Azospirillum brasilense: one gene and its partner. The protein of the gene in region 1 interacts with the protein of each later gene in a pairwise test. Links are inferred from orthologs where the notes say so. Each region holds a gene or a part of one and is shown on either strand. Other genes may lie near its edges. The genes, in order: AMK58_RS15665 and topA.

The links.
Region 2: the proteins of AMK58_RS15665 (region 1) and topA interact in binary tests that used the Escherichia coli proteins (3 or more experiments, as listed by UniProt). The link is inferred for Azospirillum brasilense from one-to-one orthologs.

Annotation. Positions count from the first base shown.
Region 1 is NZ_CP012915.1:419,862-426,872, reverse strand. The notes cover bases 1,468-4,407. They hold AMK58_RS15665 (IMPACT family protein), read left to right. Parts: upstream 1,468-2,612; coding sequence 2,613-3,203; downstream 3,204-4,407. Other genes in these bases: AMK58_RS15655 (helix-turn-helix domain-containing protein), read right to left, coding at 3,785-4,407; AMK58_RS15660 (nuclear transport factor 2 family protein), read right to left, coding at 3,267-3,683; AMK58_RS15670 (sigma-54-dependent Fis family transcriptional regulator), read right to left, coding at 1,468-2,173. In the rest of the region: AMK58_RS15675 (ATP-NAD kinase family protein), read right to left, coding at 1-63; more of AMK58_RS15670, read right to left, coding at 239-1,467; more of AMK58_RS15655, read right to left, coding at 4,408-4,630; AMK58_RS15650 (alpha/beta fold hydrolase), read right to left, coding at 4,692-5,540; AMK58_RS15645 (nuclear transport factor 2 family protein), read right to left, coding at 5,590-5,958; AMK58_RS15640 (TetR/AcrR family transcriptional regulator), read left to right, coding at 6,332-6,910.
Region 2 is NZ_CP012915.1:589,474-596,973, forward strand. The notes cover bases 1,236-4,664. They hold topA (type I DNA topoisomerase), read right to left. Parts: upstream 4,301-4,664; coding sequence 1,436-4,300; downstream 1,236-1,435. Other genes in these bases: AMK58_RS16440 (hypothetical protein), read left to right, coding at 1,236-1,313; dprA (DNA-processing protein DprA), read right to left, coding at 4,354-4,664. Outside these bases: AMK58_RS16430 (fumarylacetoacetate hydrolase family protein), read right to left, coding at 1-277; AMK58_RS16435 (hypothetical protein), read left to right, coding at 434-892; more of AMK58_RS16440, read left to right, coding at 996-1,235; more of dprA, read right to left, coding at 4,665-5,475; AMK58_RS16455 (helix-turn-helix domain-containing protein), read right to left, coding at 5,561-6,739; AMK58_RS16460 (response regulator), read right to left, coding at 6,898-7,500. UniProt on the Escherichia coli protein: Releases the supercoiling and torsional tension of DNA, which is introduced during the DNA replication and transcription, by transiently cleaving and rejoining one strand of the DNA duplex.

The DNA of each region.
Region 1 (7,011 bases):
GACGACCCGGCGGATGTCGCGTGCGGATACTGGATTGGCAATGATGCCGACGACCGGTGCCACGCCCCTTCCCCTTCGCTTCGCTGTTTTGAAGGGGTCTATGGCAAGAGCCGTGCCAAATGTCCGTGTGGCTGACTATCGTGGTTCCGCAACGGTTTGCGCGACGCGTGGCGGTGTTGCGATCACCTCACCTGTTGCATGACCTGTTGCAGGGGCGTTGCAACAGGTGTTGCATGCCTCAATCCAGCCGGTGCGGCGGGACGATGCCGAAACGGCGCATCTGGCGGTGGACGGTCGAGCGGTCCACGCCCATGTCCCGCGCCGCCGCCGACACGTTCCAGTGCAGGCGGCGCAGCACCTCGCGCAGGCGGACGGCGGGGTCGTCGCTGTCAGGGGCGGCTGTCGGAGCGCCCGCCGGCCACGCCTTGAACACGTCGCTGCGCTGCATGGGGTCGGGAATGTCCATCAGCTCGATCAGCCCGTCGGTGCAGACGGCGCAGGCGTAGTCGAGCGCGTTCACCAGCTCGCGCACGTTGCCGGGCCAGCCATGGGCGCGCAAGGCCGCCAGCGCCGGGGCGGCGATGGCATAGGCGATGCCGTCCCGCTCCGTCCGCTCGGCCAGCAGCCGGTCGATCAGCCAGTCGAGGTCGCCGCGCTGGCGCAGCGGCGGCACGGTGAACACCGCGCCGTTGAGACGGAAATACAAGTCGTCGCGGAACGTTCCGGCCTTGATCAGCTCGACCAGATCGCGGTGGGTCGCGGCGATGACGCGCACGTCCACCGACACCGCCCTGGTGCGGCCGACGGGCGTGACCTCCCGCTCCGCCAGGACCCGCAACAGGCGTGTCTGCGAGGACAGCGGCATGTCGCCGATCTCGTCCAGGAACAGCGTGCCGCCGTCCGCCTCCAGGATCAGCCCCTTCTTGCCCCGCGACGCGGCCCCGGTGAAGGAGCCGGGCTCATGGCCGAACAGCTCGCTTTCGATCAGCGCCTCCGGCAGCGCGGCGCAGTTCACGGCGACGAAGGGCTTGGCCGCGCGCACGCTCGACTGGTGCAGGGCCTTGGCGAGGTGCTCCTTGCCGGTGCCGGTCTCGCCGTGAATCAGCAGGCTCATCCGCGTGTTCACCAGCTTCGCCGCGCGCGTCAGCACCGCCTTCAGCGCCGGATCACCGCCGCACATCGCCTGGAGCGGATTGGGCAGGCTTCCCTCGTCTCCTTTGCGTGGGCGCGGGACGGCGATGGCCGGCGGCGGCATCGCCTGCGCAAACAGGGGTGTCCCGCTGCGCCGCAGGCGGAGGGTGCGCTGGTCGGTGGGCAGAGAGCGCACGAACCGCACCAGGTCGTCCACTTGGCAGTCGAACAGGTCGGAGAAGGATCGTCCGATGAGTTGCTCCCGGCCCTCCCCCTCGCCGGCCAGCAGTCGACACGCGCGGTGATTGAAGCCGATGATCCGCCCGGCGCCGTCCAGCGCGATCACGAAGTCCGGATCGACCTCCGCGAATTCCTGGGAGGCGGAGAGCTTGACCACCCACTCCCGGCGGAAATTGTTGTAGAGGTTGGCGTTTTCGATCTTGTGCGTGTAGGCCTTGACCAGTTGGAGGGCCAGATACTGGCTGATCTTGGGCTCCGGCGAACGGAGCGCGGAGATGTCCAGCACCGCCGCAAGCCCGCCGCCGCTGTGGAACACCGGAGCCGCCGTGCAGGTGAGGGGAATGTGGGTCGCGTCGAAATGGTCCGTCTGGTGGACGGTCAACGCCTCGCCCGTGGCGATGCAGGTGCCGACCGCGCAGGTGCCGGCCCGTCCCTCGTTCCAGTCGGCGCCGAGATAGAGGCCGGTCCGGCGCAGGTCGTCGTCCGACGCCCGGTCGCCGATGAAGTCGACGGTGATACCGTTGCTGTCGGTCAGCAGCAGGGCGTAGCCCATGCCGGCCACTTGGCGGTACAGCGCCTCCAACCCGAAGCGGGCCATGCGCAGGAACTCGTCCATCGCGTCGCGATGCAGGCTCAGACGCTCGTGCGGCAGGATGTAGGCCTCGCGCCGAACGGTCGGGTCCAGCTTGTGATCGGCCACGCAGCGGCGCCAGGATGCGGTGATGATGGCATCACGCTTCGACGCGGTCCCTTCCGAGACGCGGACCAATTCGTTGATGTGCGCCGCTTTGGCGTTCTCCATCAGCGTATCCTCCCTGGAGCGCAATCGCTCTGATCTGGTCAGCCAGATCAGAGCAATATATCAAGCGCCTCGTCGCACAGGCAATTTGTGCAATGGTATTGTCGGCGCCTGTGCCCCGCCCTGCCCCGCCGGGCACGAATTTCCGTTTCTCCCGCAGCTAATCTTCCCATGGAATGAATACCTTGCCGTCACCGTCGATGCCAGAACCTGGAAAACATTCTTTGCCAAGTCCAGACCGATTGTCATCACGCTCATCGCTGGCTCCTATGAGGGGGTGTCTTCGACGTTGAACGCTTTTCACCAAGATTTGGGAAAAGGGCCGTCCACCACATCACCTCAGTGCGCTGGCGTCGCAATCTCCCCATGGAATGAATAAATTCCATGAACCCTAGGCCAAGGCGGCCTCCGGCCCATGCAGGAATGATCGTGGCGAAAGGTAATGTTCACACTTAAACGGAAAGAGCAATTCGAGCAGGAGATCAAGAAGAGCCGCTTTTCGGCCTCGGCGGGTCCGGTCACGACCGAAGAGGAGGCACGTGGATTTATCGCTGCGTGCAGCCAACGGGATGCGGGCCACAACTGCTGGGCCATCCGGATCGGCGACCTCTACCGGTCCAGCGATGACGGCGAACCGGGGGGAACGGCGGGACGCCCGATTCTTCAAGCCATAGACGGCCAGAAGCTGGATCGGGTGGCGCTGGTGGTCAGCCGCTGGTTCGGTGGCGTTCTTCTCGGTGCGGGCGGGCTGGTGCGTGCTTACGGCGGCACCGCAGCGGCGTGTCTCCATGCCGCTGAACGTCAGCCGATCATCCGCTTTGCAGCCTTGGCCGTCACGTGCGCCTTCGCCGACGAGGCCAGGATCAGGTCGGGGCTTGGCGCCTTCCCAGCAGCCTCTGCCGAGACCAACGGCTTCACGCCCCAAGGCGTGCAACTCCAGATCAAGGTTCCTTGCGAGCAGCTGGACGATGTCGTTGGCATGATCACGGATGCGTCTCGCGGTCAAGCCAAGATCCAAAAGTCGCCCGGTTAGCGAATGAAAATCCATCCGGCGAGCGCTGGTCCTATCACCGCGCTCCGTTGGGCACACGGGCCGTTAAGGCTCGGACGGGCGGCAAGCCGCCTCCAGGGCCGCTTCATCGTCGCAACGCTCCTCGAAGCGGCGGATTCGGCCGTCCTGCAGCACCCACCGGTGTTCGGTCGTCACCGCCACCGGTTTCCCGGTGACCTTGCTGACGGCCTCAACGAGGTTGCGCGTGACGACGTGGTCTCCGTCCCGTGCGATGTCCCGCATCTCGTGCTTGGTGATCGTCCATTCCTGAGCCAACCCCTGGAAATAGCGCTGGACACCATCCAGGCCGTGGAAGTTGCCGGAAAAGGCCGCAAGGGCCGGGGATTGGCCGCAGGATATCCACTCGACGTCAGGCGCGAGATGCTCGAACAGCGGCGCCACATCGCCCACGGCGTAGCGGTCGTACAGGTTGCGAAGCAACTCGATGTCGGTCTGCGCCATGCCGCATCTCCGCCCGTCATGGGATGGTCCGCCATGATAAGGCCGGGTCCCGTGCGCCATGCCGGCGCAAAGGCGGTGCCTCCGTCGGGCGGGGCTGCCTCTCACAACCGGGCGAGGGCCTGCCGCATGATCTCCGCTGTGGCGAGGTCGGCCGGGAAGAAAGCCTCGATGGCCAGTTCGGACAAGGTGACGTCCACCGCCGTTCCAAACACCGTCGTGGTGCTGAAGAAGCTGAGCGTCCCGCTTTCCGTCCTGAGCCGCAGAGGAACCACCACGCCATCATGCGACGACAACGGCTCGCTCCGGCTGTGCGAAGGCTGCCCGTCGGGCACCGGGTAGCCCTTCAACTCGCCGAACAGCGCGGCCAGCACAGGATCGGCGCTGACGTCAATCTGGCGAATCAGCCGGTGCAGGACGTGCGTCCGCCACTGAGCGAGGTTTTCGATCCGCGGCGCCAGCCCGGAGGGGTGGAGGCTGAGGCGCAGCACGTTCACCGGAGGCTGGAGAAGGTCCGGCGCGGCTCCGGTGAGCAGCGGTGCGACCGCCCGGTTGGCCGCGACCAGCGTCCAATGCCGGTCCACAGCCAGCGCCGGATGAGGCTCGTGCCCGGTCAGCACGAGATCGACGGCCTGACGGGCGGCCTGCATCTCCGGATCATCCAACCGGTGTTCGGAAAAGACCGGTGCGAAGCCCGCCGCGGCGAGCAGCGCGTTGCGGTCGCGCAGCGGAATGTCCATCCGTTCCGCCAGATGAAGCAGCATGGTCCGGCTGGGCTGCGAGCGTCCCGTTTCCAGGAAGCTGACATGGCGGGTCGAAACGTCGGCCTCGCAGGCAAGGTCCAGTTGGCTGAAGCCGCGCCGCTTGCGCCAGATGCGCAGCAATTCCCCGACCGGCTGGCGCGGCACGGTCCTGGGGGGCGGCTGGTGACGGGCGGCTGTTTGCGGCATCGATCCGGCCTCCCGTCCGGCGTTTTCGGTGTTCTGCGTTCCATGATACCAGCGCCGCCGCTCATCCATCCAGAAAGGTCAGCAGGTCGCGGTTGAAGCGGTCCATATGCGTCAGGAACAGGCCGTGCGGCGCCCCCTCGTAGACGGTCAGCGTCGCGTTCGCCATCAGTTCGGCGGTTGTCATCCCGGTGATGGCAAGCGGGCTGGACACATCCAAGTCGCCGTGGATCAGCAGGGTCGGCACGGTGATGTCCTGAAGCTCCCGCCGGAAATCTGTGGACGTCGTCGCCCGATGGCAGTCGAGAAGCGCCTTCAACGAGGCTTGCAAGGCCATCGATTTCACCCAGGCCATCATGCCGGGTGAACTGTCCGCCGCCATAAAGGGGCGGATGTTGTCCTCCAGCCATTTCGGAAAGTCCTGCAGCAGGCAATTTGAGCGGAAGGTTTCGAAGACGGCGGGATCGATTCCGTCGGGGTTGTCATCGGTGCGGGAAAGCGTTGGGGTCACCGTGCCAACCAGAACCGTGCGGGAAACGCGGCGGTCGCCGTGCCGGCTCAGATAGCGGACGATTTCCCCGCAGGACATGGAATGGCCGACCAACGTGACGCCGTTCAGGTCGAGCGTGTCGAGCAGGGTGGCGAGGTCGTCGGCCAGCCGGTCGAAGTCGAAGCCGGTTCCCGGGTCGCTCGACCGGCCATGGCCACGGCGATCGTAAGCGATGCAGCGGTAGCCGCGCTCGGCCAGCGCCAGCATCTGGTAGGCCCAGGAATCGGAATTTAGCGACCAGCTGGACAGAAAGACGACGGGCTTCCCCAGTCCCCAATCCCGGTAGAAAAGGGCCACACCGTCTTCGGTGCGGATGAAGCCGGGCTGATCCGGTGCGGCGGGAATTGTCGAAGCCATGCTCATGGCCGGTGCTCCTGGGTTCGGGACGTTGCGGGACGGGATGGCCGGTGCGCTATGCGCCTTCCGGAACCCGGTCCAGAAAGCCGCTCACCGAGCGGATGCGTCCATCGGCGGCCAACCGGATGAAGTCGGTGCCGCCGGCAATGGGCTCTGCCCCCGCCGGAACGAGGGACCAGGAGAAGCGCACGCGGCCGTTGTGGCCGTCGGGCGTGCCCTGCAGGATGAAACGACAGTTCGGGAACCGCTGCTGCACGGCGTCGATCAGGGCGTTAACGCCGGCGTGGCCGTTCGCCTGAACCATCGGGTCAAGGTAATGCGCATCATCGCTCCAATGTTCGACGAGCAGGGCCAGCCGGCGGTCGGGGTCGGTCTCGTTCCAGACGGCGATGTAGCGCTGGGCGACGTGGGCTGCGTTCGTCATGGCGGAACTCCTTCGTGGGGTTGTCCGGATCGACCGGACCTCCACAGCAGCATCGTCGTTCCGCGATCCTCCTGCGATTACATGGGAGGTAACGGTAAAGCCATCGATCGCGTTGGCGATCGGCGGCTGCCGATACGCCTCCGGTATGGGAAAGGGTCCATTCAGCCCCTTCCGGTCCACCCGCCGGATTTTCAGCTTATGGGGATGTTTGTGGGATCACGCATAAACTAATACCGGCGAGCGGAGGCGCTGACTCACGGAGAGGGCTTCCCAAGGCCAGCAACCCGTGATTCGGGTTTACGTGACGATACCCGTCGATATGCGGACATCAAATTTGCGTTGACGGGCTCCCTACTAGTTGGTAGGTAAAGATATGGGGAACACATCGACCAGAGCCGACGACATTCTAAGCTGTGCGCGCACCCTGATCGCCAGGGGCGGCTACAACAGCTTCAGCTACGCCGACATCTCCAAGGTCGTCGGCATCCGCACCGCGAGCATCCACCACCATTTCCCCGGCAAGGCGGATCTGGTCCGCGTGCTGGTTGCGCAATACCGGCAGGAGGTCGAGGCCGGGCTTGCCGAGCTGGAGCGGAACGTTGCCGATCCGCTCGATCAGCTTCGCGCCTATCTCGGCTACTGGGAGGGGTGCTTCGCCGACACGACCGACCCGTTCTGCGTCTGCGCGCTCCTGGCGGGCGAGAGTCCGGTACTTCCCGAAGCGGTCGCTCTCGAAGTGCGGGCGCATTTCCGCAAGCTTGCAGACTGGCTCACCTCCGTCTTTGAGCGAGGCGCCGCACAAGGCCGTCTTCGGCTGGTCGGAACCGCCAGGAGCGATGCCGAACTGTTCATGGCTGGCGTGCATGGCGCGATGCTATCCGCTCGCGCCTATGGCGACGCCACGACCTTCGGAGCGATAGCCCGTCCTTTGCTGCAGCGAATCGTCGCTTGAAGCCGGCGCTTCGCCGGGAGAATGAACGCATGTCCGTTTCACCTATCGACTGATAGGTAGATAGGGCGGCCTAAGATGGCGTTGCCGAGCTGCCTGCTTTG
Region 2 (7,500 bases), 170 kb from region 1 along the record:
CCGGCTCGGGCAGGCCGGATTCGGCGGCGTGGGCGCGGTAATTGAGCCCGACGCAGACCACCTTGGACACGCCGGTGACGCAGGGGCCGAGCCGGGTCCCGTCTGGCACCTGGGCCAGCCGGTCGGTGTCGAGCGTCCGGAGATGGGCCAGACCGTCCTCGGTCAGCGTGGCCGGGCCGATGTCCGACACCACGCCCGACAGGTCGCGGATCACGCCGTTGCGGTCCAGAAGGCCCGGACGCTCATGGCCCGGCGGGCCGAATCGCAGAAGTTTCATCAGGCTAAACCCTTCCCGTTCCCGAAGGTTGAGCCGCGCCTCTCCTCCGGTGAGTGCTGTCCGGTTCCGGCCGAAGCCGGAAAGGGGCTGTTCCGTCGCGGTCCGGTCTGGTGTACCCTTTTTTCAGCCCATGGGGAAACCAGACGGGAGGCGGATATGCCGGTGTGGCGCCGTTACCTCGTGAAGGAATCGACCGGGCGGCTGGTCGAACTGCCGAGCCGCCAGTACGATCGTGCCGACGACGGCACGGCGCCGATTCCCGACTACGCCGGTCGCTGCGTTGAACTGGTGTCGGCGGTGCTGGTCGGCAAGCAGGGCGCCACCCCCACGGTGACCGAGGTCGCCTTCACCAAACTGTATTTCGACCAGTCGGGATTCGTAGACGCCGCCAAGCGGGAGCGGATGATCCGCCTGATGCTGGAAAGCTGCGCCGACCGGCGCTGCCGCAGGCCGGCCCGGCGGACGGGGGGCACCGACTGCGACGCTCTGGAGGAGCGCGCCGACGCCGCGCGCAGCGAGCTGATGCGCGACTTCGAATGGGCGCCGGCCCCGGCCGAGGTCACCGCCGCGCTGTTCGTCCTGGGACCGCCCGGCAGCGCAGCGCCGTTGCACTGACGCCCCCCTTTTGCCCGTCGCCTCCCCCGAAAAGTCACATCCCCCGGCCTCTTCCCCCGTGTCCGGACGCCCCCATATGGCTGCTGGCACAGGAGGAGTCCCGATGCATCGTCGTGCCGCCATCCCCCGTTCGTTGCTCACCCGGCCCACGCTTGCCCGCGTCCGGCAACTCGCTCTGATCGGCACGGGGTGGAGCCTGATCGGCCTGGGCGCCCTGATGTCGCCGTTGCCGGGGCCATTCGGCTTTCCGGTGGCGCTTGCCGGCGGGGTGATCCTTCTGCGCAACTCAGCGGACGCCCGCCGCCTGTTCGTGCGGCTGAAGCGCCGCCACCCCCGTCTGCTCAGCCCGGTCGAGCGCATCCGCGTCAAGCTGCGCCACCGCCGCAACGCGGCCAAGGCCAAGGCGGCCGCCACGGCCTGATGGGGCTGCACGGCCGCTCGTCCAACCCTCGTTCTTCCTGTGATCAGGCTTGAGCGGACCCGCGCGCGTCTGCCGGTGGGCAACCGCGAATCGCCCACCGGGATCCGGTCCCTTGCCCGCGGTCAGGCCCGTTTGCGGGCGGCGGGCTTCTCGTCGCTGTCCCCGTCGGATTTCGCGGCGTCGGATTTCGCGGCGTCGGACTTCGCAGTGTCGGGCTTTTTGGCCGCCGCCTTCTTCGGAGCGGCCTTCTTCACCGCGTCCTTCTTGGCCGGCTCCTTCTTCGCCGCCGTCGCCTTGGCCTTCGTCGCCTTCTCGGCCTTGGCGGGCGCTTCGGCGCCATCCGCGGCGGGTTCGGCCTCCTTCGGGGCCTTGCCCTTCTTGGCGGCATCCTTGGCGGCCTTGGCCTCCAGAAGCTCCAGCGCCTGCTCCAGCGTCACGCTGTCCGCTTCCGTGCCCTTGGGGATGGAGGCGTAGACGGAGCCGTGCTTGACGTAGGGACCGAAGCGGCCCGAACCGGTGGTCACCGGCTTGCCGGTCTTCGGATGGTCGCCCAGCGTCTTGGCGGGAGCGGACGCCTTCTTGGCCGCGCCGGCCAGCAGGTCGACCGCGCGGTTGATGCCGATGGTCAGCACGTCGTCGTCGGGCGTCAGCGACTTGTAGACGCTGCCGTGCTTCAGGTAGGGGCCGAAGCGCCCGATGCCGGCGCTGATGTCCTCACCCGTCTCCGGGTGGTTTCCGATGCTGCGCGGCAGGGCGAGCAACTTCAGCGCCGTGTCGAGGTCCACGTCGGCGGCGGCCATGCCCTTGGGCAGCGAAACGCGCTTGGGCTTCGGCGCCTCGACCTTGACCTTCTTCTTGCCCTTGGTCTTCTTGCCGTCGACCGGCGCTTCCTCCGCGACGGCCTCGGCCGGAGCGGCGGCCACCGGGGGCGGGCCGAGCTGGATGTAGGCGCCGTACGGGCCGCGCCGCACCGTCACCGGCAGGCTGGTCTCCGGATCGTTGCCCAACTCGCGCGGGCCTTCCTGCGCCTCGCCGTTCTCGTCGTTGGCAACGGCGAGCGGGCGGGTGTAGCGGCATTCCGGATAGCGCGAGCAGCCGATGAAGGCGCCCATCTTGCCGAGCTTCAGCCCCAGCCGACCCTGGCTGCACACCGGGCAGACGCGCGGGTCGTGGCCCGGCGTGTCGCTGTTGCCATTGGTCGGGAAGAAGTGCGGCCCCAGCTCCTCGTCCAGCGTGGTCAGCACCTGGGTGATCGTCAGGTCCTTGGTTCCATCCACCGCGACGTGGAAGGCGCGCCAGAAGTCGCGCAACACGGTCTTCCAGTCGATCCGCCCGTCGGAGATCTCGTCGAGCTTGTTCTCCAGGTCGGCCGTGAAGTTGTATTCGACATACCGGTTGAAGAAGTTCTTCAGGAAGGCGGTGACCAGACGGCCGCGGTCTTCCGGGATGAAGCGCCGCTTGTCCAGCCGCACGTAGTTGCGGTCCTGGAGCACCTGGAGGATGGAGGCGTAGGTGGACGGGCGCCCGATGCCCAGCTCCTCCAGCTTCTTCACCAGACTCGCCTCGGTGTAGCGGGGCGGCGGCTGGGTGAAATGCTGTTCCGGGCTGATGTCGCCGCGGGCGAGGGCGTCGCCCTGGTCCATGGCGGGCAGGCGGCGCTCCTGGTCGTCGTCGGCGGCGCCGTCGTCGCGGTCCTCCTGGTAGACCTTGAGGAAGCCGTCGAACACGACGACCGAGCCGGTGGCGCGCAGCACGACGTCCTTGGACGGCGAGGCGATGTCCACCGCCACCTGATCCAGAACCGCGCTCTCCATCTGGCTGGCCAGCGTGCGCTTCCAGATCAGCTCGTAGAGCCGCAGCTCGTCGCCTTCCAGGTAGGTCGAAACCTCCTCCGGGCGGCGGAACAGGTCGGTCGGGCGGATGGCCTCGTGGGCCTCCTGGGCGTTCTTGGCGGCGGTCTTGTAGACGCGCGGCTGCGCCGGGACGTAGCGCTCGCCCCAATGGGAGCCGATCAGGTTGCGGGCGCTCTCGATGGCCTCCTGCGACAGGCTGACGCCGTCGGTTCGCATGTAGGTGATCAGGCCGACCGTCTCACCGCCGATGTCCACGCCCTCGTAGAGCCGCTGCGCGGTGCGCATGGTGCGGGTGGCGCCGAAGCCCAGCTTGCGCGAGGCCTCCTGCTGCAGGGTCGAGGTGGTGAAGGGCGGGGAGGGGTTGCGGCGGCTCTGCTTGCGCTCCACCGTCGCGACCGAAAAGGCCTGCGGGCTGATGCGCGCCACCGCGGCCTCCGCCGCCTCGCGAGCGGGCAGGGCGAACTTGTCGAGCCGCTTGCCGTCGAGCTGGGTGAGCTGGGCCGTGAAGGAGGCACCGCCCGGCGTGGCGAAGCCCACCTCGATGGTCCAGTACTCCTGCGGCTTGAAGACCTCGATCTCCGACTCGCGTTCGCAGATCAGGCGCAGCGCCACTGACTGCACGCGGCCCGCCGAGCGGGAGCCCGGCAGCTTGCGCCACAGCACCGGCGACAGGGTGAAGCCCACCAGATAGTCGAGGGCGCGGCGGGCCAGATAGGCATCCACCAGCTCCCGAGAGACGTCGCGCGGGGCCTCCAGAGCGGCCTGGACGGCGCTCTTGGTGATTTCGTTGAAGGTGATGCGCTGGACCTTGGAATCGTCGATCAGCCGCTTTTCGCGCAGCAGTTCCGACAAATGCCAGGCGATGGCTTCCCCTTCGCGATCCGGGTCGGTTGCGAGATAGACGCGTTCGGCCCCTTTGACCGCCTTGGCGATCTCGTCGATGTGGCGCTTGGAGCGGTCGCCCAACTCCCAGTCCATGGCGAAGTCCTCGTCCGGACGCACCGATCCGTCGCGCGCCGGAAGGTCGCGGACATGGCCGAAGCTGGCGACCACGGTGTAGTCCGAGCCAAGGTATTTGTTGATGGTTTTCGCCTTGGCCGGCGATTCGACGATGACGACGTTGCTGCCCGGCAAGAGTCCGCGCCCCTGAAAGTGCCTATCCCATACACCGGCGGTGCGGATCGGGATCAGATCAGGTTCACCTGATTCCCAGGCTGGCGCTGGACACGGCCCGCAAGCTCAAGTTCCAGCACCACGGTCAACACCACCGGAGCGGACAATTGGCACCCGCGGACGAGTTCGTCAATGGCAACCGGCGTGTGACCGAGGTTTTCCAGGATGACGGCGCGCGCCGATTCAAGGTCCGCCTCGGACGGAACGGCGGGGCGGGCCTGGGCGAACAGGTCGCTCTGGCGCTCCCGCAGGGTTGGCGGCGACAGGTTGTCCAGCGCCCGCAGCACGTCATCCACCCCTTCCACCAAGGCCGCCCCCTGACGCAGAAGATTGTTGGTGCCCTGGCAGCGCGGGTCGAGCGGGGAGCCGGGAACGGCCATCACCTCCCGTCCCTGTTCCAGCGCCATGCGCGCGGTGATGAGGGAGCCGGAGCGCAGCGCCGCCTCCACCACCAGCACCCCCAGCGACAGGCCGGAGATCAGCCGGTTGCGGCGCGGGAAATGGCGGGCCTGCGGCGTGGTGCCGACCGGGCTTTCCGCCAGGATCACCCCCTGCTGCACTATGTCGCGGTAGAGTCTTTCGTTCTCCGGTGGGTAGACGACGTCGGCGCCGCCCGCCACCACCGCCGCCGTTCCGCTGCCGAGCGCCCCGGCGTGGGCCGCCGTGTCGATCCCGCGCGCCAGCCCGGAGACGACCAGCAGCCCGGCCTCCCCCAGTTCCCGCGCCAGCCGTTCGGCGAATTTCTTGCCGTTCATCGAGGCGTTGCGCGCCCCGACCAACGCCACGGCGCGCCGTTGCAGCAGATGCGGGTGACCGAGGACCGACACCGCCGGGGGCGCGTCGTCCAGCGCCGCCATGGGTTCCGGATAGTCGGGCTCGCAGGAGCAGATCAGGCGGGCGCCGATGCGGTCGTTGGCGGCCAGTTCGCGGTCTATGTCCGCCTTCGGCGCGATGCGCAGCGGCTTGGTCCGCCCGCCGCGCCTGGCGAGGTCGGGCAGCGCTTCCAGCGCGGCGCCGGCGCTGCCGAACCGCTCCAGCAGGCGGTGGAAGGTGATCGGCCCGACATTCTCGGTTCGAATGAGTCGGAGCCAGTCGAACCGCTCGGCGGCGGACAGGGTGCGGCGCGGTTGAGTCATGCGCCCATTCATACAACCGCTGTCGGGGCGCGATCAACACGCAAACGTGTGCGTCGGCGCTCTTCTCAGGGACTCGACAGGGCGGTCATTTGCGCCAGAAGCCGAAGAGCCCTTTCTTCTTCGGGGGGGCCTCCGGTTCGGGTTCCAGTTCCGGTTCCGGCTCCGGCTCGTCGTCGAAGGAAAAGGGATCGTCCTCGGCGTCGGCTTTTGCGGTTCCGGCCGGCCCGGTTTCAGCCTTGGACTCGTCCGGATCATCGTCGCTGTCGAAGGAGAACGGGTCCTCGTCCGGTTCCGCATCCGTCTTGGCGGGGAGGGCCTCGGCCGTTTCCTCCGTTTCGTCATCGTCGAAGCTGAAGGGGTCGCCGTCGTCGGAGTTGTCGGCCGAGTCGGTCGCCTCGGCCGTTTCGTCCTCACTCTTCTCCTCCGTGTCGCCGGTGTCGAAGCTGAAGGGATCGCCACCGTCCTCGTCCTCGTCCTCATCGAAGCTGAAGGCGCTGGCGTCACTCCCGCCCGCTTCGTCGTCGTCCTTGGCCTCGTCTTCATCGTCGTCGAAGCTGAAGGCGGAGAAATCCGAGGATTCTTCCTCTTCGTCGTCGCCACCACCGCCGAGGGCCGTGGCGGCAACGGCGACCGCGCTCGCCGCGCTCTGGCCGCGGCGCATCTCAGCCTTGAAGCGCTCAAGCTCCTCGCGGAAGCGATCCTCGGCCTCGCTCCAGCGCTGGCGCTCCTGGTCGAGGGTGGCGAGAAGTTCCTCTTCCCGCTTGCGGGCGGCGGTGCGTTCCGTGTCGAGCGCCTGGATCAGTTCCTCTTGGCGTTGGAGAAGCGACTCGTGCCGCGTTTCCATCGCGTCGATGACCTCGCGCACATACTGCTCGAAGGCGCGGAACTGGAGCGCCAGAAGGTCTTCATCGGCGTTGGCTGTCGCTGCGGTGGCCGCCGCCTTCGCGGCCTTGGTCGCCTTGGTCGTCCGCGTCCCGCTGGGTGCCGGCGGCGGGGAGGGGATTGCTGCGGCAGGGGGCGTGCGCGAACCGGTGGGCGTGGCGCCGTCACCCCCCAGCCAGCGTGACACCAGAATATAGGAAACCTGAAGCTCCTCCGCGATGCGGCGATAGCTCCAGCCTTGAGCGCGCAGCCGTTCGGCCATGCGCTGGCGATCCGGCTCCTCGCTGGGCGTCGCCGGGCGCGTGGGCAGGGAGGATGTCGGGCCGATCCCCTCGGTGGGGGTCGCGACGACGATCACATCCTTCAGTTTCTGGTCGGCCATCGGGTCTCCGCCGTCCTGCGCGCAGGGCGTTCTTTACCGCGATGTTGGCCGCGTTCGGGGGGCGCTGTCGATCCGGGACGGGTCCCGGTTGAAGCAGTCTGGGAGGGAAACCCGCCGGACCGGGCCAATTCGCGCCGGTCCGGTCCGGTCCGGCCCAGTCAGTTCAGTTCCTGGATGTGCTCGACATAGCCTGACAGGGCGGCGATCCCCTGCTCGGTCAGTTCGATGAAGACGCGGCGGCCGTCCTTCTCGTCGGCAATCCGGCGCACCAGCCCGCGGTCGTGCAGTTCGGTGATCCGCCGCAGCGCCGTGGTCTGCGCCACGCCGGAGGCCATGCACAGCGACGACACGGAAATCCGCCGCCCGCGCAGATGGTTGGCCATCAGATCCAGCAGCATGTCCCAGCAGGGGTCCTCGAACAGCCCCTTTGGAAAATACTTGTCGCGGGCGACGCGGGATTGCTGGAGCGTCCTCAGGACCGCCAGCCGTTGGTTCTCTCCTGTCGCGGCGGAGGTGGAGGCGGGGGGATTGGGAACCGGGACCGGGACCGGAGCGGCCGCCGCCGGCTGACCATCCCGCAGCGCCTTGACCGCTTCGATGAGGGCGAGGCCGTGGCGGTAGGCGTCCTCCAGCGCACCCTGCAACTCGCCATTGCCGGCGGGCGGCGGCGGGGCGGGCAAGGAGGCCACCGCCTGATGGGCGGCCAGAGCGCGGGCGAGCGCGCCGTGAAGCTGGCTGCCATCCTGCGGATCGCTGACGAA